4 regions of the Enterocloster citroniae genome follow, and region 4 is predicted to be linked to each of the others. Evidence: riboswitches for the same ligand, from Rfam matches in the RefSeq annotation. Region 4 holds a riboswitch; each other region holds the start of a gene.
What was found. Region 4 has a riboswitch for thiamine pyrophosphate ahead of thiD (bifunctional hydroxymethylpyrimidine kinase/phosphomethylpyrimidine kinase). Riboswitches for the same ligand answer to the same signal wherever they lie in the genome.

Region 1: it holds a riboswitch for thiamine pyrophosphate, as region 4 does, so the genes downstream of both, thiS (sulfur carrier protein ThiS) here and thiD (bifunctional hydroxymethylpyrimidine kinase/phosphomethylpyrimidine kinase) in region 4, are expected to answer to the same signal.
Region 2: it holds a riboswitch for thiamine pyrophosphate, as region 4 does, so the genes downstream of both, thiC (phosphomethylpyrimidine synthase ThiC) here and thiD (bifunctional hydroxymethylpyrimidine kinase/phosphomethylpyrimidine kinase) in region 4, are expected to answer to the same signal.
Region 3: it holds a riboswitch for thiamine pyrophosphate, as region 4 does, so the genes downstream of both, ABID13_RS13050 (thiamine-binding protein) here and thiD (bifunctional hydroxymethylpyrimidine kinase/phosphomethylpyrimidine kinase) in region 4, are expected to answer to the same signal.

What each region holds. Positions count from the first base shown of each region.
Region 1 is NZ_JBEPLZ010000011.1:79,867-85,353, forward strand. It holds gene ABID13_RS15895 (thiazole synthase) at 1-693, opposite strand, end outside; gene thiF (sulfur carrier protein ThiS adenylyltransferase ThiF) at 782-1,423, opposite strand; gene thiS (sulfur carrier protein ThiS) at 1,426-1,623, opposite strand; TPP riboswitch at 1,860-1,964, opposite strand; gene ABID13_RS15910 (ABC transporter permease) at 2,332-3,306, shown strand; gene opp4C (oligopeptide ABC transporter permease) at 3,309-4,193, shown strand; gene ABID13_RS15920 (ABC transporter ATP-binding protein) at 4,193-5,188, shown strand; gene ABID13_RS15925 (ABC transporter ATP-binding protein) at 5,169-5,487, shown strand, end outside.
Region 2 is NZ_JBEPLZ010000003.1:132,794-138,280, forward strand. It holds gene ABID13_RS04670 (threonine/serine exporter family protein) at 1-271, shown strand, start outside; gene ABID13_RS04675 (threonine/serine exporter family protein) at 268-711, shown strand; gene ABID13_RS04680 (DUF2156 domain-containing protein) at 897-1,934, opposite strand; gene ABID13_RS04685 (winged helix-turn-helix transcriptional regulator) at 2,120-2,485, shown strand; TPP riboswitch at 2,580-2,689, shown strand; gene thiC (phosphomethylpyrimidine synthase ThiC) at 2,798-4,105, shown strand; gene licT (BglG family transcription antiterminator LicT) at 4,314-5,159, shown strand; gene ABID13_RS04700 (beta-glucoside-specific PTS transporter subunit IIABC) at 5,165-5,487, shown strand, end outside.
Region 3 is NZ_JBEPLZ010000008.1:128,254-133,740, reverse strand. It holds gene amrA (AmmeMemoRadiSam system protein A) at 1-488, shown strand, start outside; gene amrS (AmmeMemoRadiSam system radical SAM enzyme) at 485-1,312, shown strand; gene ABID13_RS13055 (collagen-like protein) at 1,475-2,512, shown strand; TPP riboswitch at 2,581-2,690, shown strand; gene ABID13_RS13050 (thiamine-binding protein) at 2,780-3,076, shown strand; gene ABID13_RS13045 (ABC transporter permease) at 3,045-3,806, shown strand; gene ABID13_RS13040 (ABC transporter substrate-binding protein) at 3,876-4,985, shown strand; gene ABID13_RS13035 (ABC transporter ATP-binding protein) at 5,061-5,487, shown strand, end outside.
Region 4 is NZ_JBEPLZ010000016.1:77,543-83,029, reverse strand. It holds gene ABID13_RS18945 (L,D-transpeptidase family protein) at 1-343, opposite strand, end outside; gene ABID13_RS18940 (peptidylprolyl isomerase) at 706-1,458, opposite strand; gene cytX (putative hydroxymethylpyrimidine transporter CytX) at 1,633-2,850, opposite strand; gene thiD (bifunctional hydroxymethylpyrimidine kinase/phosphomethylpyrimidine kinase) at 2,846-3,637, opposite strand; TPP riboswitch at 3,844-3,952, opposite strand; gene ABID13_RS18925 (ATP-binding protein) at 4,023-5,330, opposite strand; gene ABID13_RS18920 (LytR/AlgR family response regulator transcription factor) at 5,338-5,487, opposite strand, start outside.

The sequences.
Region 1 (5,487 bases), on a different contig from region 4:
CCCGGCCATTGCCGGTACGCTGCCTGCTGTTGCGATGGCTGTGTTGGCCATGATGGCGGCGGCGCCCATTTCCATGGCCTCACAGGCCTGTGAGGGGCGTCCGATCCCCGCGTCAACAATAATGGGAAGATCTATTTCATTGATAAGGATCTGAATGAATTCCCTGGTGCACAGTCCCCGGTTGGTTCCGATGGGAGCGGCCAAAGGCATGATGCAGGCGGCTCCTGCACTGGCCAGATCCCTGGCCGTGTTCAGGTCCGGGTACATGTAGGGCATGACCACAAAGCCTTCCTTGGCAAGGATTTCCGTGGCTTTGATGGTTTCTGTGTTGTCGGGCAGCAGATATTTTGCATCGCGTATCACCTCTATTTTTACAAAATCCCCGCACCCGGCCTCCCTGGAGAGACGGGCGATCCGGACGGCCTCCTGTGCGTTCCTGGCGCCGGAGGTGTTGGGAAGGAGGGTGACGTGGCTGGGTATGTAGTCCAGGATATTGGCGATGCCGCCTTCATTTGCCCGCCGCAGGGCAAGGGTGATGATCTGGGCTTCTGCCTGTTTTACGGCTGCCTGGATCAGATCCAGGGAATACTTTCCCGATCCCAGAATAAAACGTGAGGTAAAGGTGTGGCCTCCGATGATAAGAGGGTCGCTGCAGGAGCTTAGGGCTGTCTGCTCCGTGTTTTGTTGTTCCATTTTTGTTTGTTCCATCTTTGTCTGCTCTCTTTCTTTTTGTTCCATGTTTCAATTCTCCTTTGCTTTTAAACTGTGCAGCGGCTGTCTCTCAGACGGTCTCCTCTCCAAGGATCAGCCGTGTGATCATATTGGCCTGGTGGGCGGCGCAGAGCATGACCCTGGGCGCCATAAGGCCGTTTCCCGGCCCGGGAAGGGAGGTGCCGTCTCCGCACACATAAAAATGCCTCCCGGCTCTTTTGGTACAGATACTGTTGCCGCTCCCGAAACCCGCCATTCCGGACGCGGATACCAGGAACTTGTCCGGAAACTGTTCCAGGATCCCATTGGCCAGCATGGCTTTTGCCTCAGGGCGGTCAAAGGCTTCGCATATGATGGTCTCATGTTCAAACAGGGACTGGATGTTGGATTCAGTGACCCTGACACAATGGGTATATATATCCAGGAAAGGATTGATCTCCTTTAATTCATGGGCCAGCGCAAGGGTTTTGTACATGCCCAGGTGGCGCGCCGTATATTGCTGGCGGTTCAGGTTGGTTATGTCCACAACATCAAAATCAATGAGATGCAGGTGGCCCACGCCGATCCTGGCCAGTGCAAACGCCACATTAGAGCCCAGGCCTCCCAGCCCTGCCACAGCCACCCGGGCATGGTCCAGTTTTTCCTGGACCTGGGCCGTGTGCCGTTCGGTCAGGGCACGGTGAAGCTGCTCTTTGTTTAAGACAGTGTCCATATTCAGCCTCCTCCTACAAAACTTACGATCTCCAGTACATCATCATCCCCAAGCCGGGTAGTGCCATAGCTTCCTTTGGGCAATATGGAACCTCCAAATTCCACTGCAATCCTGTCCAGACGGTATCCCTGTTCCAGCAGATACTCCTCTACTGTGACCGGCTGTGACAGCTGCGTTTGCCTGCCATTGATCATGGGCATTTGTTACACCTCCTTTTCCGGCAGTGGGCGCTGGGAAGCTCCTGGCGGCAGGAAAGCTTCCGGCGTACATTGCAGAATAAAAAAATGTTCACAAAGCAATACACCCGCGGTGGTGCACCCCTTCATGAACATAGATTCACTCTGTCTGCCTGTATTTAATTGTGGATTGCGGACCGGATCTGGTCCCGTATGGTGGAGAGAACAACAAAATACGGGAATACCAAAGTATTCCCGCTAAGAAGTTTCATGATCGGTCCCTACGTTGGCATTATCCAAATCAGGTTCATGGGTCGAAGTTTAAAACTTCCTCTCAGCCTATTCATAAGCTCCCCGTTTTTTACAAAATCCAGTATAGGACACGGGAGCGGGTTTGTCAATACTGTTTTTAAAAACAGGGGGAGGGGAATTGGATACCTCATTTGGATACATCTGTATGAATCCATTGTTTGTTAAAATTGGATAAGTAGATATGTAGATAAATCATATTGACAAATTTTGACGAATTTTGTATAATAAGTTAATTTACATTGTCATTGTAATTCGGTATGGTCTTACATATTGCATGGTATATGCGGGTTAATACATACATATAAAAGCAAAATCACCAAGACATGCGCCTTTTGGGAGGGCGCAGGGGTGGCTGCGTGCTGCAGGAAGCCTGTACCGGACCCTTACAAGACAAAAAGAGGAAAGTATGGAGGAACACGAATGGGAAAGTATATTGGGAAAAGACTGCTGACTTCAGTGGTCATTCTGTTCGGTGTGTCGGTGATTGTTTTCTTCCTGGTCATGAGCATCCCCGGCGACCCTTATTCCGGCATGTACTCGCCGGATATCCCACCTGAACAGATCGCAGCAAAATTGGAGGAGCTGGGTGCCAATGACCCCTGGCCCGTACAATATGTAAAGTGGCTGGGCCGTGTGGTGACAGGTGACTTTGGTTATTCTATCTGGTACAAGACCCCCGTCATCGGCATCATCCTGGACAGACTGGGAAACACCGCGCTGCTGGCATGTGCAGCCATTGCACTGAGTACCCTGTTGGGTATTACTGTTGGTATTTATTCGGCAAGGCATAAAAAGGGAATCGTGGATAATACCTCGTCCATCCTGGCTTTTGCAGCCATTTCCATTCCCAGCTTCTTCTTCGGCATGGTGCTGATCAAGATCTTCGGCGTCAACTTAAAGCTGCTGCCGATTTCCGGAATGGTTACGGTATCGGCCAATCCTGTCACAGGCCCGGCCTATGTCCTGGATGTGGCCAAGCATATGATATTGCCTACCATTGTCCTGGGTCTGATGAATGCGGCTACCATGATGCGCTATACCCGTGCCAGTATGGTGGATATCCAGTCCATGGACTACATACGAACTGCCCGTGCCAAGGGCCTGCCTGAGCGCAAGGTCATCTATAAGCACGGTCTGAAAAACGCCCTGAGCCAGATCATCACGATCCTCAGCCAGCAGATTCCCAGTCTGCTGTCCGGTTCTCTTTTGACAGAGACGGTGTTTCTGTGGCCCGGCGTTGGCCGTTTGAACTTTGAAGCTGTTAACCACCGCGATTACCCGCTGATCATGGGCATCGTGCTGATTTTGGCCAGTTTTACGCTGATTGCCAACCTGATCGCCGATATCTCTTATGCTCTCATTGATCCCCGGGTTCTGCACGAGGAGAAAGGATGAGGATGATGGAAATAAAAAAAGAAAAGATCCAGACTCCTTTCCAAGAAAGTCTGAAGAAAATTTTATCCAACAAGCTGTGTTTGGTCAGTCTGATCGTGCTGGTGATCCTGATCTTGTTTTCTATCTTTGGCCCCATGTTCACAGGATATGAATCTGATTCCATTGACCTGCTGAATATGCTTACCGGCCCCAGCGATACGCATTTGCTGGGCACGGATGAATTAGGCAGGGATATGTTCACCCGTCTGGCTGAAGGAGGCCGTGTATCCATCAGCGTGGGCTTGATCGCAACGCTTTTTAAGCTGTGTATCGGTGTGCTGCTGGGCTGTATTGCAGGTCTGTACGGCGGGATTGTGGAAAGTGTCATTATGCGTATCGTGGATATTATTATGTGCTTCCCCTTTTTTGTCATTGCCCTGTGCATCGCTGCCATCACCGGTCCCAGCTTCCATAACACGATTTTTATCATTGGTATTCTGGGCTGGCCCGGTGTGTGCCGTATCGTGCGCAGTCAGGTGCTGAGCCTGAAAAATGTTGAGTATGTGGATGCAGCCCGCTCCCTGGGCTTAAACCAGATGGAGATCATCTTCCGTCACATCCTGCCCAATGCCAGCGGTCCTATTATCGTCTATACCACCCTGAGCGTGGCTAACGCCATCCTGATGGAGGCGTCCTTAAGTTTCCTGGGTCTGGGTATCGCTATGCCACAGTCCAGTTGGGGCACGATCCTGTCCACTGCCCAGAACATGCAGATCCTTCAGGACTGCTGGTGGATGTGGATTCCCGCAGGTATCCTGGTCCTGAGCACCGTTCTGGCTATCAACTTCCTGGGTGACGGCCTGTCCGAGATCCTGGATCCTAAGAAAAAAGGAAGGGGTGCTGACTAATGGCGGAACATGATATATTCTTTCAATTAAAAGATCTTTGGATCAAGTTTGGCCCCGCGGGCAAAAGCTATCCTGTTGTCAAGGGGATCAACCTGAATATCGAGCGCGGCAAGGTGCTGGGGCTGGTGGGTGAGTCAGGCTGCGGCAAGAGCGTCACCATGCTTTCCTCCATGGGCCTTTTGCCCAAAAATAACTGCGAAGTCACCGGCAATGTCCTCTTTGATGGACAGGAGCTGAACGGACTGCCTGACAAGGAATTCCAGAAGATCCGCGGAAAGCGTATCTCCATGGTGTTCCAGGAGCCTATGACCAGCCTTAACCCTGTGTTCACCGTGGGCCAGCAGCTCAGCGAAGTGCTGGAACAGCACCTGAACATGACCGGACAGGCCAACAAGGCCAAGTGCCTGGAACTTTTGAACCTGGTATCGATCCCTGATCCTGCCAGTGTATATGACTATTACCCGTTTAAGCTCTCCGGCGGCATGCGCCAGCGTGTGATGATCGCTATGGCCCTGGCCTGCGATCCCGAGCTGGTCATTGCCGATGAGCCAACTACGGCCCTGGATGTAACGACCCAGGCGCAGATTATCGATCTGTTCAAAGAATTGCAGAAGAAGCTGAACACCACCATCATCTTTATATCCCATGACCTGGGGGTGATTGGTGAGATCAGCGACAACATTGCTGTCTTGTATGCCGGTTATGTGATGGAGGAATGTGATACCAAGACCTTGTTCCGCAATCCTCTGCATCCTTATACCTTCGGCCTGATGAGTTCCCGTATGGGACGCAGCCTGAAAAACAAGGGTAAGCTTTACAGCATCCCCGGAATGGTGCCCAGCGCCGAGAATATGCCGGCGGGATGTCCCTTTGCCCCTCGCTGCCTCAAGGCAGGCGGCCAGTGCGCCTGCGAGATCCCTCCTTTGGTGGAGGTAGAGCCTGGCCATAAAGTACGCTGCTGGGAGGTGACTAACCATGTCGAAGCCACTGATTGAAGTTGAAAATCTGAAAAAATATTTCCCTCTGGGAAAGAACCCTTTTAGCAAGAAGAGCGGCCGCGTGGTCAAAGCTGTTGACAATGTGTCGTTCCAGATCAATGAGGGCGAGTGCTTTGGCCTGGTGGGTGAGTCCGGTTCGGGCAAATCCACCACGGGCCGTTGTGTCCTGAACCTGCTGTGCCCCACCAGCGGAAAAGTATATTTTGACGGCAAACCCATCTTTGATGAGGAGAAGGGCATTGCCCTGAACCGCAAAGAGATGATGGAGTACCGGAAGGAGATGCAGATCATCTTCC
Region 2 (5,487 bases), on a different contig from region 4:
TATCAGCGGCGGGGCACTGGTCACCATCCTGTGCAGCGCCATGTATCTTCTGGGGGTGGGGCAGCATCTCAACTATATGGTGATCGGCTCCATCATGCCGCTGATACCCGGAGTGCCCTTTACCAATGCCATCAGGGATATTGCCAATGGTGATTATATATCAGGATCGGTCCGTATGCTGGACGCCCTTTTGGTGTTTTTCTGCATTGCCATAGGTGTGGGCGTGGGATTCACCGTGATCGGATGGCTGAAGGGGGGTACGCTGCTATGATACTGCAGATTTGTGTTGCCATGGTGGGGACGGTGGCGTTTTCTCTTCTGTTTGGAGTCCCAAGGGTATTCTACCCATGGTGCGGGGCCATTGGAGGAGCCGGATGGGCCGTATATGTGCTGACAACATCCGGCGGCTGCGGACCGGCGGGGGCATCCTTTATTGCCACGGTGGTGGTGATTTTCCTGTCCAGGTCCGCCGCTGTGCGAAACAGGTGTCCGGTTACCATTTTCCTTGTATCAGGCATCTTCCCTCTGGTGCCCGGGGCAGGTATTTACTGGACCGCGTACTATCTGGTGACAGAACAGCTCCGCCTGGCCGTATATACGGGATATGAGGCGGTGAAGGTGGCGGTTGCCATTGTGCTGGGGATTGTATTTGTGTTTGAACTGCCCCAGGGAATGTTTCGGTGGGCGGCAAAAAAGGGATATCATGTCTGATGTCCCTTTTTTATAAGTCCCTTTTTATAAGACAGGAATTTTAATCTTGACGTATCTATATTCAGATGCTACCCTCAGTGGACAAGGGGATCTTATACACATGATTTCAAACGGCGTTCATGATGATCAAACGGGCTGGCAAAGGGCGCAGTTGGTTCAATGGGCCCCGGAGGGCGGTCCGCTGATTACCAGCGGGCCGCATATTTATTCAGCATAAAGGCCGGATAATAGGACTCCTTTGCCTTTCTCAGGTTTTCCATGCCCATATCTTCTTCCCGGTTGATATAGCGAAGCCCCGGATGGGTCTTAAGAAGATGGCGGACAAATTCCCGGTTGATCATCTGGTATGTGCCGTGGACTGAGATGTCGGCTTTTTCAAACCTTACATCAAACCCGTTCCTGCCAACAGGCTCCCCCAGTGTAAATGCCAGCAGACGGTCCCCGCCATAGATGACGCCGCCTTCCAGCCCCAGCTGGTCGTAATGCTTAAAGGCTGTCAGAATGGCTTCTTTTTCCGCCTCGGCCATACCGCCTTCCTGCCCACTGTGATCTTCTTCCCAGCTGTTTAGCAGATCAAGGCAGGATTTGGCATGTTCTTTGCCGAGCTGTTCAAAGCGCCAGTCCGGGCACTCCTGTTCAAACCGGTTGCAGTGGTTGCGCTTATTGTGCAGTTTTTTGCCGCCCAGCCCTGCAAGGACTTCTGCTTCGTAAATATAATCCGCACTGCTGCGAACCTCCTCAAAGGTGAACTGGGCCGGGAACTCTTTTTCCAGGCGGTTTTTCTGCTCTTCGGTCATGCCCCTGATCAAAAGGGGCTGTCCCTGCTGTTCTGACAACCGTTTCATCTGAAGGATTGCCGGTTTGAGGGGACCGCTGCCCGCTGGAAAGGAAAAGAACAGCCCCTCCTTTGTGCTATACTTTGGGATCATCCTGTTGTCGATCCTGGCTGCCGTCATTCCATATGCGCTGCCCCAAAGAAAGAAGGTCCCAAAGCATCCATCGGATGCCAGACTGTCTTCCGCTGCCAGAATGGGAGCAGCCCAGGTGCGGTCATGTATGGTCAGTTTCCTGAATTCCAAAGGACTGGTATGGATGATGCTGGGAATATTCAGTTCCCATTCCTTAGAAAGAGCCGTATTTCCTGAAACCGTGTATTGTCTGCTTTGTGTGTCGTGCATGTCCGCCTGTGTCGTGGTGTGCTTTTTAGATTGTACTGTATTCATAAATCTCCTTTTTAGTGTTAATACTGGAATCATCTGCCTTATGGTCCATTGACTTTTCCATTACAACATATTATAATTTTAACAGTACCATTATAAAAAGCAAGTACGAACATTCAGGTGAGATACTAACTTTAAAGTTAGATACTAAACTAAAAGTTATATACTTACCTAGAGGAGAGTGTGAAATGGAAAAATGCCGTATATCCCAGGCATGTCTGGGAGACACTGGTTTCAGCTATACCCTGTCTCTGATCAATGGAAAATATAAGATGACGATCCTCTACACTTTAATGGAATTTGGTGTGGTGCGCTTTAATGAGATGAAAAAGTATATTGGTGAGATATCATATAAGACACTGAGCGTCACCCTGAAGGAACTGGAGAGCGACCAGCTGGTACACAGGGAGGAGTATCCCCAGATCCCGCCGAAAGTGGAATACAGCCTGACAGAGCGGGGAAGGTCACTGATCCCCATTCTGGATATGATGTGTGCATGGGGGGATAAGCACCGTCTGCCCTCCCGGAGAAACACGGGTGAATCTGAAGCCTGAGGTGTGAAAAAAGGGGTTGACAGATAGGGAATTACCGAATAAACTGGTAAAGGATATATAAATTTGGACCCGGTATCCAATGTACACGTCCGATACAATTACAACAGGGAGCTTGTAGCGCAGGCTGAGAGGAAGTAATCGAACTTCGACCTATTATACCTGATTTGGATAATGCCAACGTAGGGAAATATGGAACATACAGGAATCGCGCGGAATATGCGAGGTTGCTGTACAGCATGAGTGATTCATGGCCCATTCCTTAACGGAGCGGGCCATTTTTATTTTCCACAAAAGAAAATAAGGAGGAGAATCATGAACTACACAACGCAGATGGATGCAGCCAGAAGGGGCATCCTGACAAAGGAATTAAAAAAGGTGGCTGAAAAGGAGAAGTTTGATATTGCAGAGCTGATGAAGCTGGTGGCGGAAGGCAAAGTGGCCATTCCCGCCAATAAACGCCACCAATGCCTGGAGGCAAATGGGATCGGCTCCATGCTGAAAACAAAGATCAATGTTAATCTGGGCACATCCAGGGACTGCATGGATCTCAACATGGAACTGGAAAAGGTAAATGACGCAGTGCGGATGGGGGCAGAGTCTATTATGGATCTCAGTTCTTTTGGGGATACCCGTACCTTCAGGAAGAAACTGACCAGGGAATGCCCGGCCATGATCGGCACGGTTCCCATCTATGATGCGGTGGTATATTACCATAAGCCCTTAAAGGATATCACATCCCGGGAATGGATCGATATTGTAAAAATGCATGCGGAGGACGGCGTGGATTTCCAGACCATCCATATTGGGATCAACAGGAGAACGGCAGGTCGGTTTAAGAAGGCAAAGCGTCTGACTAATATCGTGTCCAGGGGAGGTTCCATCATCTTTGCATGGATGGAGATGACCGGACAGGAGAATCCCTTTTATGAGCATTTTGACGAGATACTGGATATCTGCCAGGAATATGATGTGACCCTGAGCCTGGGAGATGCCTGCCGTCCGGGATGTATCGCTGATGCCTCGGACATTTCACAGATAGAGGAACTGGTAACGCTGGGTGAGCTTACGCAGAGGGCGTGGGATAAGAATGTTCAGATTATAATCGAAGGACCGGGACATATGCCGTTAAACCAGATCGAGGCCAATATGAAGATACAGCAGACCATCTGCAAGGGAGCGCCGTTCTATGTACTGGGCCCCCTGGTAACAGATATTGCCCCTGGATATGACCATATAACAGCAGCCATTGGGGGAGCCCTGGCAGCGGCCAGCGGCGCATCCTTTCTCTGCTATGTGACTCCGGCAGAGCACTTGAGGCTGCCGGATGTAAATGATGTAAAGGAGGGAATCATTGCATCCAGGATCGCGGCCCATGCGGCGGATATTGCAAAGGGGATCAAGGGAGCTGCCCAGTGGGATCATGAGATGAGCACTGCCCGCAAGAATCTGGACTGGGAGCGGATGTTTGAATTGTCCCTGGATCCTGAAAAGGCCAGGAGCTACAGGGAATCCGCAAAACCGGAAAAGGAAGATACATGCTCTATGTGCGGCAACTTTTGTGCGGTTAAGAATATGAACCGGATACTCAATGGGGAGATTGTCAGTATATTTGATGAATGATGATCATTTTACATAAGAAAAAGGACTTGACATTGCAGGAATTATTATATAGAATTAAAACCAGAGAAAAACTTAGAAAAGAAAACTTATGTGACTAGGGAGTCACGAAGTGAGTATGTTACTGGTATGCAGGCAGAACTCAGATTACACTGAAAATTTTTATTTTCCGTGTAGTTTGAGTTTTTTTTTCTGGAAAGGAGGATCTATTGTGAAGATAAGTCAGATTTTAAATAACAATGTTGCAGTGGTAAAAAAAGGGGGCAGTGAGCTGATCGTCTACTCCAAGGGCATATCATTCAGAAAAAAGGCTGGCCAGTCGATAGGGGAAGAGGAAATCGAAAAAACATATGTTTTGGATTCCAATGATATGCTGGAGCATTTCAGTTACCTGCTTGCCAATACAGATGAAGAGTATCTGAACATTGCCAACAATGTCATTGCTTTTGGCGAGACCCTGCTGGGGCAGAAGGCAAATGATTATTTATATCTGACTTTATTGGACCATATTGACTTTGCCCTGAAAAGGGCGGGAAAAGGGCAGTTTATCCGCAGCCCCCTGACATGGGAGGTGAAGAAATTCTACCCGAAACATTTCCAGATCGGCCTGCATGCCCTGAATCTGATGAACCAGCGCTTTGACGTGGGATTTCCTGAGGATGAGGCGGTTTCCATTGCCCTTCATTTTGTCAATCTCCAGTCAGAGGGACACGATCTGAAGGAGACCATAGAGGCCATGCAGGTGTTAAAAGATATCCTGTCCATCATACAATACCATTACAGCCTGCGCCTGGACGAGTCGTCAGTGAATTATATGCGGCTCATTACCCATCTGCAGTATTTTATCCAGCGGCTTCAGACCGGACAGGTATTTGAGGACAATGACAAGGCGTTGAATTCCCAGGTGAGGGTCCTGTACCCAAGAGCCTATGAGTGTGCGGTGAAGATCAGGGCGTACATTAAAGACAGTTTTAAAATGGAACTTACAATTGATGAGGAAACATATCTGATCCTGCATATACACAGGGTCGCGGACAGAAATGAAAAAAAGGAGTAAAAGCCATGAAATATCAGGCATTAAATGAATCGATCATCCGCTTAGTGGGCGGAAAAAATAATATCAGCGCAGTGGTGCACTGCATGACAAGGCTTCGTTTTACACTGAAGGACCGGAGCCTGGCGAAAACAGATGAGATCAAGGCTTTGGATGGGGTGATTGACGTGGTATCCAATGATGTGGCATATCAGATCATCATCGGAACCCAGGTATCGGAGGTACACGAGGAGCTGACCGCCATGCTGGGACTTGGCAGTGAGATCGGGGATCCGCAGCCCAAAGGAAAGAAGAATCCCTTTAAGGCGGCCCTGGACCTGGTGTCGGAATC
Region 3 (5,487 bases), on a different contig from region 4:
ATGTGCGCACAAGAAGGATGATTTCCCTGGATACGGTTAAAGATGAACTGCCTGAGGAGATGCTGGACACCAGGGCTGGGACGTTTGTGTCCATTCATAAGAACGGCGCATTGCGGGGGTGCATCGGCACCATTGGCCCTGTGTGCCGGAATGTGGCTGAGGAAATCATACAGAACGCGGTAAGCGCCGGGATCCATGATCCAAGGTTCCCATCCGTAATGGAGGAAGAGCTGTGCCGCCTTGTGTACAGTGTGGATGTTTTGGGAGAGACACAGCCCATAAGCGGAACGGAGGAACTGGACGTAAAGCATTACGGGGTCATTGTCACCAAAGGGCAGAGACGCGGCCTGCTTCTGCCAAATCTGGACGGTGTGGACACAGTGGAGGAGCAGCTGGAGATCGCGAAACAGAAAGCCGGAATCGATGCGGATGATATGGATGTCAGGCTGGAGCGGTTCCAGGTCATAAGGCATGGTGATAAGGGATGAAGATCAGATGTGATGTGTGTATGCACCATTGTGAACTGGACAGGGAACAGACCGGGTTCTGCCGGGCCAGGAAGAATACGGGGGAGAGGATCATACCTGTAAATTATGGGAAGATCACTTCCCTGGCTCTGGATCCCATTGAAAAAAAGCCTCTTGCCATGTTTTGTCCGGGAACCATGATTTTGTCGGCCGGAAGTTTCGGATGCAATCTGAGATGTCCCTTCTGCCAAAATCATGAGATATCCATGGCCGGGGAGGGGGAAAGCGAAGCGGCTTATATAGAGCCGGGGGAACTGGCTGCCCGGGCCCAGGCCCTAAGGCCCCGGGGAAATATAGGAGTGGCATACACATACAATGAGCCTTTGGTGGGATGGGAATATGTGCGTGACACGGCCCGTTTTATCAGGGCAGCCGGGATGAAGAATGTGATTGTAACCAATGCAAGTGTGACGGACCCGGTTCTGGATGAGATCCTGCCCCTTACCGATGCCATGAATATTGACCTGAAGGGGTTTACGGACCAGTTTTACGCAAAGCTGGGCGGAGATTTGGGGACGGTCCGGCATTTCATCCAGCGGGCGGCTGAAGCCTGCCATGTGGAACTCACCACCCTGATCGTGCCGGGGGAAAATGATTCAGAACAGGAGATTAAGGAGCTGGCCTCCTGGGTTGGTGGGATCAGTTCGGACATTCCCCTCCATATCACACGGTTTTTCCCAAGGTGGAAGATGACGGACCGGGGGGCTACTGATATCCGTACGGTCTATTCCCTGGCAGAGACTGCCCGTAAATCCCTTAAGCATGTGTTTATAGGGAATTGTTAGCAGTCTGGAGACGCTGCCCCCGGGAATGGGCACTCCCCTTATGTACGCCCTGGATTAACGGGGAACTCAGACGTGCATATAATAAAAGTAACGAACGCAATGCACTGCCGGAACGATCCGGAAGTGCATTTGCTTTGTAATCTATGTGAAGGGGAGAGTACGATGTATCAAGACGATATAAATGAATGTAGCAATGGAAATGGATGCGGCAAAAAAGGCTGCGGCAGCGGAAGTGGGTGCAATAGCGGAAATGGATGCGGCAGCGGATGCAGATGCAATGACTGGTGCTGCTGCCGGGGACCAGCCGGGCCTCAGGGAGCCACCGGCCCCCGGGGAGCAGCCGGGCCTCAGGGAGCCACCGGCCCCCAGGGAGCAGCCGGGCCTCAGGGAGTTACCGGCCCCCAGGGCCTTCAGGGACCCATGGGGTTCAGAGGTGAGGTTGGACCCACCGGCGCCCAGGGAGCAACAGGGGCAACAGGCGCTACCGGCAGTACCGGGGTTATGGGACCCATAGGCGCCCAGGGACCTGCCGGCCCCCAGGGGAACACGGGAGCCACCGGCCCTCAGGGGGCGGCCGGTCCCACCGGCCCTCAGGGACTCCAGGGGCCTGCGGGACCACAGGGAAACCCGGGGATCACCGGCCCCCAGGGACCATCGGGAGCCACCGGCCCTCAGGGACCTGCCGGCCCTCAGGGAAATCAGGGAGATACAGGTCCTGCGGGAATAACAGGCCCAACAGGAGCCACCGGACCTGCAGGCGCTACTGGTGTCACCGGTCCTACCGGCCCCACCGGTGTGGTACCCAACGACATATTTGCTTCCTTTATCAATTTTGCGGCACTGTATGTCAATGCACAGCAGATACCCATGGGAATTGGCGTGGCGGACGACACAGGTAATATTGTGCTGACCGATCCCACCCATATCACTCTCCAGCCAGGATATTACTCCATTTTTTATGAGGTGACCGTACTGTATTCTGAAAAGACATATATGCAGATCACGCCGTCCTATAACGGCGGACCTCATATTGAATATGGGATCTATTTCATGACCGGGGAAGGACGGTCCAGTGCGGTGGGATCTGTCTCCTTTATCATTGCAGTTCCGGAGGAGACCACATTTACTTTGACCTATAACAGTCCTCTTCCCGGCCCGGAGGGATCACTGACCATGGTGATCTTCAAACTGAGGAGATAAAAGCGGGGATATAATATATTAAATGGCATATATTGACTTTTAATATCACGGGTAGTATACTGAAGCAAGAAAATCAAGAGGGGTGCTGGGCTTGCTTGGCTGAGATGGGACTTAGGTTTCCGAACCCTGACACCTGATCTGGATAATGCCAGCGTAGGGAGTATTCAGACCATGTCTGTGATGTCCCGCCAGGATTGTCCTGGCGGGATTTTTATATTCTGTTCTGTTGGAGCATCCTATGGGACAATAAGAGAAAAGGAGAGAATTATGAACGCAAGTGTAGCAATTCAGACATTACCGGAAGCAGAGAACGATGAGGAGCTGATCCGCATTGTGGACCAGGTCATTGATTATATCAAAAGCACCGGGTTAAACTATTATGTAGGACCGTTTGAGACGGCCATTGAAGGCGACTATGACCAGCTTATGGATATTGTGAAAGAGTGCCAGCACATTGCCGTCAGGGCAGGTGCGCCATCCGTGGCGGCATATATCAAGGTATCCTACCGCCCTGAAGGAGATGTGCTTACCATTGAAAAGAAAGTTACAAAACACCACAGGTAAATTCTGGTCCTGTTCGGCCATTGTCACCATACTCATATTGTGGCAGGCTGCCGTGTCCATGGGAATCATAGAGGGCTTTATGCTGCCCTCGCCTGTCCATGTGGCGCGTACCTTTGTGAGCGAGTTTCCTGCTCTGATGGACAATGCCAGGATTACTTTGACGGAGGCAGCCCTGGGCCTTGGATTTGGAATTGCAACCGGATTTTTTGCCGCAGTACTGATGGACCGGTTTGAGCAGGCATATAAGGCATTCTATCCCCTGATCGTCCTGACCCAGACGGTTCCGGCTGTGGCCATGGCTCCGCTTTTAGTGCTGTGGTTCGGGTATGAGATGACGCCCAAAGTCATACTTATTGTCATCACAACGTTTTTTCCTATCACCGTGGGACTTCTCACAGGTTTTAAGTCCGCTGATCCGGACGCAGTGAACCTTCTTCGGGCAATGGGGGCGGGCCGTATGCAGATATTCCGTTACCTTAAGCTTCCCGGAGCGCTGAACCAGTTTTTTTCCAGTCTCAGGATTTCAGCATCCTATGCAGTGGTAGGCGCCGTGATCTCAGAATGGCTGGGGGGATTCGGCGGACTGGGCGTGTACATGACACGGGTCAGAAAGGCATTTTCATTTGATAAAATGTTTGCAGTGATCTTTCTTATTTCAATGATCAGCCTGCTGCTTATGTGGCTGGTGGAGCTGCTTCAGAAAAAGTGCATGCCCTGGGAAAAACGTTAAGAATTAGTTGGATAGAGTAGTGTACTTTCGGAATCTTCGAGAGCACACAGTAGGATTCAGGAGGAGAATATGAAGAAAAAAAGATACGCAGGAGTCCTTGGGGCGGCTGTGCTTGTAATCATGCTGTCAGGATGCGCGGCCCCGTCCGGTCAGGAGAAGACGTCACCCGGACAGGAGGCAGCCTCATCAGGACAGGAAGCGGCGCCATCCGGGCAGGAAGCGGCACCGGATAAAGATCAGGCAGGAGAGGAGACGTCCGGGCAGGCGGAGGGTCCGCCAAAGGAGATCACCTTTGTACTGGACTGGACGCCTAATACCAACCACACAGGAATTTATGTGGCGGAGGAAAAAGGATATTTTAAAGATGCAGGACTGGAGGTAAGCATTGTGCAGCCGCCGGAAAACGGAGCTGAGGTTTTGGTTGCCTCAGGCAAGGCACAGTTTGCAATGTCCTTCCAGGACAGCCTGGCGCCTGCGTTTTCAGGGGATACCCGGCTGCCCGTGACTGCGGTGGCAGCTGTTATCCAGCACAACACATCCGGCATCATTTCCCGCAAGGGGGAAGGGATGGACAGGCCCAAAGGGCTGGAAGGCATGAAATATGCCACATGGGATCTGCCCATAGAAAAAGCCACCATCCAGGACGTGATGGAGGTGGACGGCGGTGATTTCAGCAAAGTACAGCTGATTCCCAGTATGGTAACAGACGAGGTTACGGCCCTTAAGACAAAATCAGTGGACGCTATCTGGATCTTCTATGCGTGGGCCGGCGTAAAGACAGAGATCGAGGGGTTGGAAACGGATTATTTTGCATTTGCGGACCTGAATCCTGTATTTGATTTTTATACCCCGGTCATCATTGCCAATAATGATTTCCTGGAACAAGAACCTGATACGGTCAGGGCGTTCATGGAAGCGGTGAGTAAAGGTTATCAGGATGCCGTTAAGGAACCTGAGGAAGCTGCGGACATTCTCTGCAAGGCCGCCCCTGAGCTGGATCCTGAACTTGTAAAGGCAAGCCAGATCTACCTGGCGGATCAGTACCAGGCAGATGCGGAGCGGTGGGGGTATATTTCACCGGACCGGTGGAATGGGTATTACAGCTGGCTGAATGAAAAGGGGCTTGTGGAAACGCCCATTGAGGAAAACACAGGTTTTTCCAATGATTATCTGCCCTGACATGTGTGAGGAGATCCAGCAGGGCGGCTGTTAAGACGCCGCCCTGAAATGCGCCCCTGGGGCAAGGAGGAACAGATGGTACAATTAAAGGTGGAAGGGGTGTCCAAATCCTTTGACGGGGAGCCGGTTATCCAGGACATTTCCATTGAGCTTAATAAAGGGGAACTGGTTTCCCTCCTGGGGATCAGCGGGGGAGGAAAAACCACCCTGTTCAATATCATAGCCGGTTTAAGTACCCCGGACAAGGGGCGTGTATTGATGGAGGGAGAGGATATCACAGGATGCCCGGGACGGGTCAGCTATATGCTGCAGAAGGATTTGCTGTTTCCTTTCCGTACGATCGAGGACAACGTGGCCCTTCCGCTTATTATAAAGGGCATGAAAAAGAAAGAGGCCAGGCAGGAGGCGGGAGGATATTTTGCCCAGTTCGGACTGGAGGGTACACAGAAAAAATACCCGGCCCAGCTCTCAGGCGGCATGCGCCAGCGGGCCGCGCTCCTTC
Region 4 (5,487 bases):
TCATGGTATGGGAGTTGTCCGTGGACGGTCCCGAGTTGCGCCCCGAGGCGTTCTGGGCATCCAGAATAGCCTGGAGACCTTCCGGCACCGTCACCTTATATCCTATGTCCGTTCCCTTAATACGTTCCTCTTTGTCCCCCCGTTCCTTTATGGTCAGGGTATATTCACCGTCATAAAAACCTTCTATCCTGGTTTTTGCCTCATCTGTTGTAAGTCCGCCGATCCCCACACCGTTTACCTTTGTGCCGGGTACGAACCTGGTGGTATCCGCGTTCTGGTCAGCCAATGATGTCACTGCTAATGAGGCCGTAAAAGCCGCGGCTGTCATGACCGTCAAAAGCATTTTCCCAATTGTTCTTCCTTTTTTTACAATGCGCATAAATAATTAGCCCCAATCTTCACTTCTTTTCCAGCCCTGCCATAAAAAGGTCAGGCTGCCTACTTAACATAACAACCTTTTGGGAGAATTTCAACCGTTAAAATAAAAATGTAAGAATTCTTCATAAATTGGGAATTACGCGAAGGGGCGGGCGGGGTGCATCCATTGATTAGAAGAATGGGAATGGTGCGGCGGATACGGCGGCGGTTTGAATAAAAAGCCAGCCGAAATTAAGCCCCAGGCCCCGGGAAACTCCATTGATTCAATCGATGGGGTCCCCGGCGGCTGCGTTTTTATTCCGGCTGGCTGAATGTTTACGAAACTTCTTAATCTATTACTTCGATGCTCTGGATCACTGGCTGGTTTTCTTTAGGGACCGTGCCGTTGTTGTCCACTGGCTGGATATCTTTGCAGATGGCGTCCACAACCTCCATGCCCTCTGTCACATATCCGAAACATGCATATTCCCCATCCAGGAATGTGCTGTCCTCATGCACGATAAAAAACTGTGAGCTGGCGCTGTCCTTGATCTGGGAACGGGCCATGGAGATGGCTCCCCTTGTGTGGGACAGCGGATTTTCCACACCATTGCTTGCAAACTCGCCCTTGATCTCCTCATCGGAACCGCCCATGCCTGTGCCCAAGGGGTCTCCGCCCTGGATCATGAAACCGCTCATGATCCTGTGAAAGGTGAGCCCGTCATAAAATCCATCCTTTGCCAGCTTCAGGAAATTGGCAACCGTTATGGGGGCATTGTCCCCGTCCAGCGCCACGTCAATGGTGCCGTAATCTTTTACAGTGATCTTCACATGATGGGTTCCGGCCGCTGCCTCCAATTCCTCAGCGGACGGACCGCCGGTTGCTTCGCTTTCCTTTACCCCTGCTTCACTGCCATTTGCTGCGCTGCCTGTTTCTGCATTGCCGCTTGTCTCCTCCGCCTTTGCGGATTCTGTCTGGCTTTCAGTCTGGGCCTGGGTGGTCTGAGCCTGGGCAGATGAACTGCCTGATCTGCCGCTGCAGCCGGACAGCATGGAAACTGCCAGCAGGGCTGCCGCACCTGCACATATCCATTTTTTCATAATAAACACTCCTCATTCATCCGGGATCTTCCGCCCTTTGTTCCCGGGCCCCCGGTTAATTGGGCGCATATGTAAACTGCATGCACTGTGCCGCAGCCCATACGCCCTGGTTTTAAACTGCCAGAGCATATTGTAACATCCATGAACAGTCCAGTAAAGTATTTTATAAAATTATCACACTTTTATCACATTTTGGGTGTTGGTTTTATGGCCTGCCGTCACACGGTAATATACCAGGCACAGGCCCATGGTAGCCGCCATGTCGGGGAGCGTGCTGCCCACAGGCGTATCCACATGCATAAGGATTCGGTAGATCACAAACCCCGCAAACCATATGACCAGATTGGAAATGCAAAAGGATTCCCTTTTGTGATCCTGTTTTATGAAAAAGTAATCCATGATCTGGATGGCGATCATGGGAGCGAACACGGAACCGATCAGATACAGAAAATTGGTGATATTATCCATGGGAAACATCATGGCCGCCGCGGTACCTATGACCGTAACAGCCACAGCCGCCCACTTTTCCTTGATCTTTTGGGAAATGGACACACTGGATACCCCCGCGGAATACGCGTCCAGGAAGGTGGTTGTCACTGTGGAAAGTACAATGATGAGCAGGCCCGTCAGTCCCAGGCCGGCCTTTACCATAATGATGGAAATGTCGTACTCGCCTGTATAAATGGCAGCCCCCATTCCTATGACATACATAAAAATGCTCACAACGCCGTACACCGCTGCGCTTGCCGCTGTTGCTGCAAACGGACGCTCTGCCTCCCTGGTATAATCGCTGATCAGCGGGAACCAGGAAAGAGGCATTGCCACGGACAGCTCCACTGCTGCTCCAAAGCTCATGGCCTCCCCTGAAACTGCTTCCGCTGCCCCGTAGCCTGTGAAGATCACGCGGCACAGGATCAGGGTAAGGATAAAGAGGGCTCCCATAGCCAGGGTATTGATCTTCCCCAGATTCTGGATGCCGATCAGGATCCACACCAGGATCAATCCTCCGATCACCAGGCACCAGATCCACTTCCCTGCCGGGAAAATGCCTCCCGCTGCCAGCGCCCCATCATAGATCATAATGGAGGTCCAGCCCACCAGCTGCAGCACATTCAGGGCGCAAAACAGCAGGCTTCCCCGCTCACCGAAACTCATTTTAACGGTTTCCATGGAACTTTTCCTGGTATAACCCCCAATGAGTCCGGCCAAAAACAGCAGCACGCAGCCGATCACATGACCCAGAAGAATGGCGGCTATGCCTTTTTCAAATCCCAGTGGAGCCAGGTAAGTGCCTGTCAGTATCTCTGCAATGGACACGCCTGCCCCAAACCAGATCAGCCCGTTGCTGAACACAGAAGTTCTTTTTTCACTCATATTCCCGCCCTCCCTAATATTCGCCTTTAATGGCAAACGCATGGTTCATGGGACCGCTGCCCCTGCCAAGGTCCAGCATGGCTCCAAGCGCCCCGGAGAGGTACGCCTTAGCCTTTTCCACTGCCATATCCATCTCCATTCCCTTGGCCAGGTTGGAGGCAATGGCGCTGGAAAGGGTACAGCCCGTGCCGTGGGTATTAGGGTTCTGGATCCGTTTTCCCATAAACCAGCGCAGCTCCCCGTTTCTGTATAAAAGGTCATTGGCATCATTGTGCTGGTGTCCGCCTTTGCACAGCACGGCACATCCGCAGTTCTCCCCAATGATCCGGGCCGCCTCTTCCATATCCTCCTGGGAATTGATCCTGATCCCTGACAGGATTTCCGCCTCCGGGACATTCGGTGTCAAAAGGTCTGCCATGGGAATCAGCCGTTCTTTCAGTACCTGGACCGCTGCTTCATCTATAAGCCTGGAACCGCTGGTGGCCACCATGACCGGATCCACCACGATATTTACCCCATGATAGGCGGACAGCTTATCTGCGATCACCTCGATCAGCCGCGATGAGGAAACCATCCCGATCTTGACTGCGTCCGGAAAGATATCTGTAAAGATATCATCCAGCTGCTCACCCAAAAATTCAGGTGTCACTTCCATAATCCCTGTTACGCCGGTGGTATTCTGTGCAGTCAGAGCAGTGATCGCGCTCATTCCATATACCCCATGAGCGGTCATTGTCTTTAAATCCGCCTGGATGCCGGCGCCTCCGCTGGAATCACTTCCTGCGATTGTTAATGCTGTGTACATAGTTATTCTCCTTTTCGCATTAATTTTCTTAGGCGACAGAAGGTGGTGCCCCCAGCCTGCCGCCTGGGTGCCCATTGGGCTGATTCCCTTTTACCGAGTGATAATATCCACCGATGACACATATTGCCGATTCCGCGTATGGCCCATTCCACACCTGGCCCATTCCGCACAAAAACGGCGGTGCACCAAAACAGGTGCACCGCCGGCATATGATCTCCTATGGTCCCTACGTTGGCATTATCCAAATCAGGTAATGGGTCTAAGCATGAACAGCTTACTCTCAGCCCACTTAAGTGAGCTCCCCGTTGTCTGTATTAACAATACTCATTATAACTCTTTTTGGGAAAAATGCAATCCATTTTTCCATTCTTCCCCTGGGCACGCCTTACTCCGCCATGGCCCGGTCCACGATCTTCACCATGGCTGTAAAGGTTGTGCCGTCATAATCCACATCAAACTCATCCCCGGGATGGTTCAGGATCCTCCGGATACTGAGCATGCCCAGACCTCCGTCCTTTTTGCTGGAAAGGATCTTTCCCCCTCTCTGTGTGATCTGTCCGTTATAGGAATTTTCCACCATCATCATCAGATGGTCATCCATCCACCGGGCCTGGACCCGTATAAAACGTGCTCCGCTGATGCGCCTGCAGGCTTCAAAGGCATTTTCCAGCAGGTTTCCGATAACAATGCACAGCGTCAGGTCATCCACGGGCACGTGCGCCGACAGGTCGGCCCTGGCCTCAAAGGTGATATCCTCCTGGCGTGCTCTGGCTGCATATTCCTGAAGCAGTCCGTTAACTGCCTGATTCTGGCAGAATACCATCTGGGCCGTCCGGTCCAGTTCCTCCTTGAGGTTTTTAAGGTACCTGTCCTGCTCCTCCTTTTCCATGTTCTGCAGGGCGTGGATATGGTGCCGGAAATCATGCTTAATGATACGCACCTGCTCAATATAATCAAGGGTCTGGTTATAGTGCTCCCTCTGCTTTCCGATCAGCTGCCTTGCAAACTGCAGTTCCTCCTCCGTTTTCCTTCGGCATGTGATCTCCAGGGTATTTCCCAGGATCATCACATAGAGGATCAGGATCATGGCACAGAGGGCCATAAAGAACAGGATATCCTGGATCCCCCGGGATGCCAGGGAACGAGGGGAGAAAATGCTGTTTGTCCCAATGGCAAGCACCACAAGGGAAACGCAGGGATAGGTGAGAAGCAGGGAACAGGAACGGGTGGAAAGCTGTGAAAAAAGGCGGTCCACCGCATCTCTCAGCCAGAACCGCACAAACAGGCAGAAGCCGGCCGCGGAAACAAGGGATACCAGAACACAGATCTGGCCGTAGGACAAGGGAACACGGCTGCCCAGCACCCAGGCTGCAAATTCGTTCAGGGATGTGGAAAGCACGGCGAACAGCCATGCTGAAACATAAAGAAATGCCTTTTTCAGCAGACTGCCCTGAAAAAAGATGAGGAGCACAAGGAAAAACAGGCATGAAAAGATGCCCTGGAAAACAAAAAAGATCTCTTGGGGAATATGAAACAAGGACTGCATGGATACCATGATGACCCACAGATAGGCTGACACTGCGGCTATATTCTCCCGGTTCCTGTGCTTTGGCTCCAAACATACGAAAATAGGCATCATACGCACTGCCAGGTTAATCAGATTCAGAAAAATCGTACATGCGTTATCGTTCATGAAAACCTCATTTCAGGCGGTGATGGTAATATGCATTCTTGCTCTGCTTGTAAAAATTCCTGGAAATGGGGATCAGCTGTCCCTCCCTCATGTGAAAGCAGGAATCCTCCAACCGCTCCACCTGTTCCAGATTCACCACGTAGCTCTGGTGGCAGCG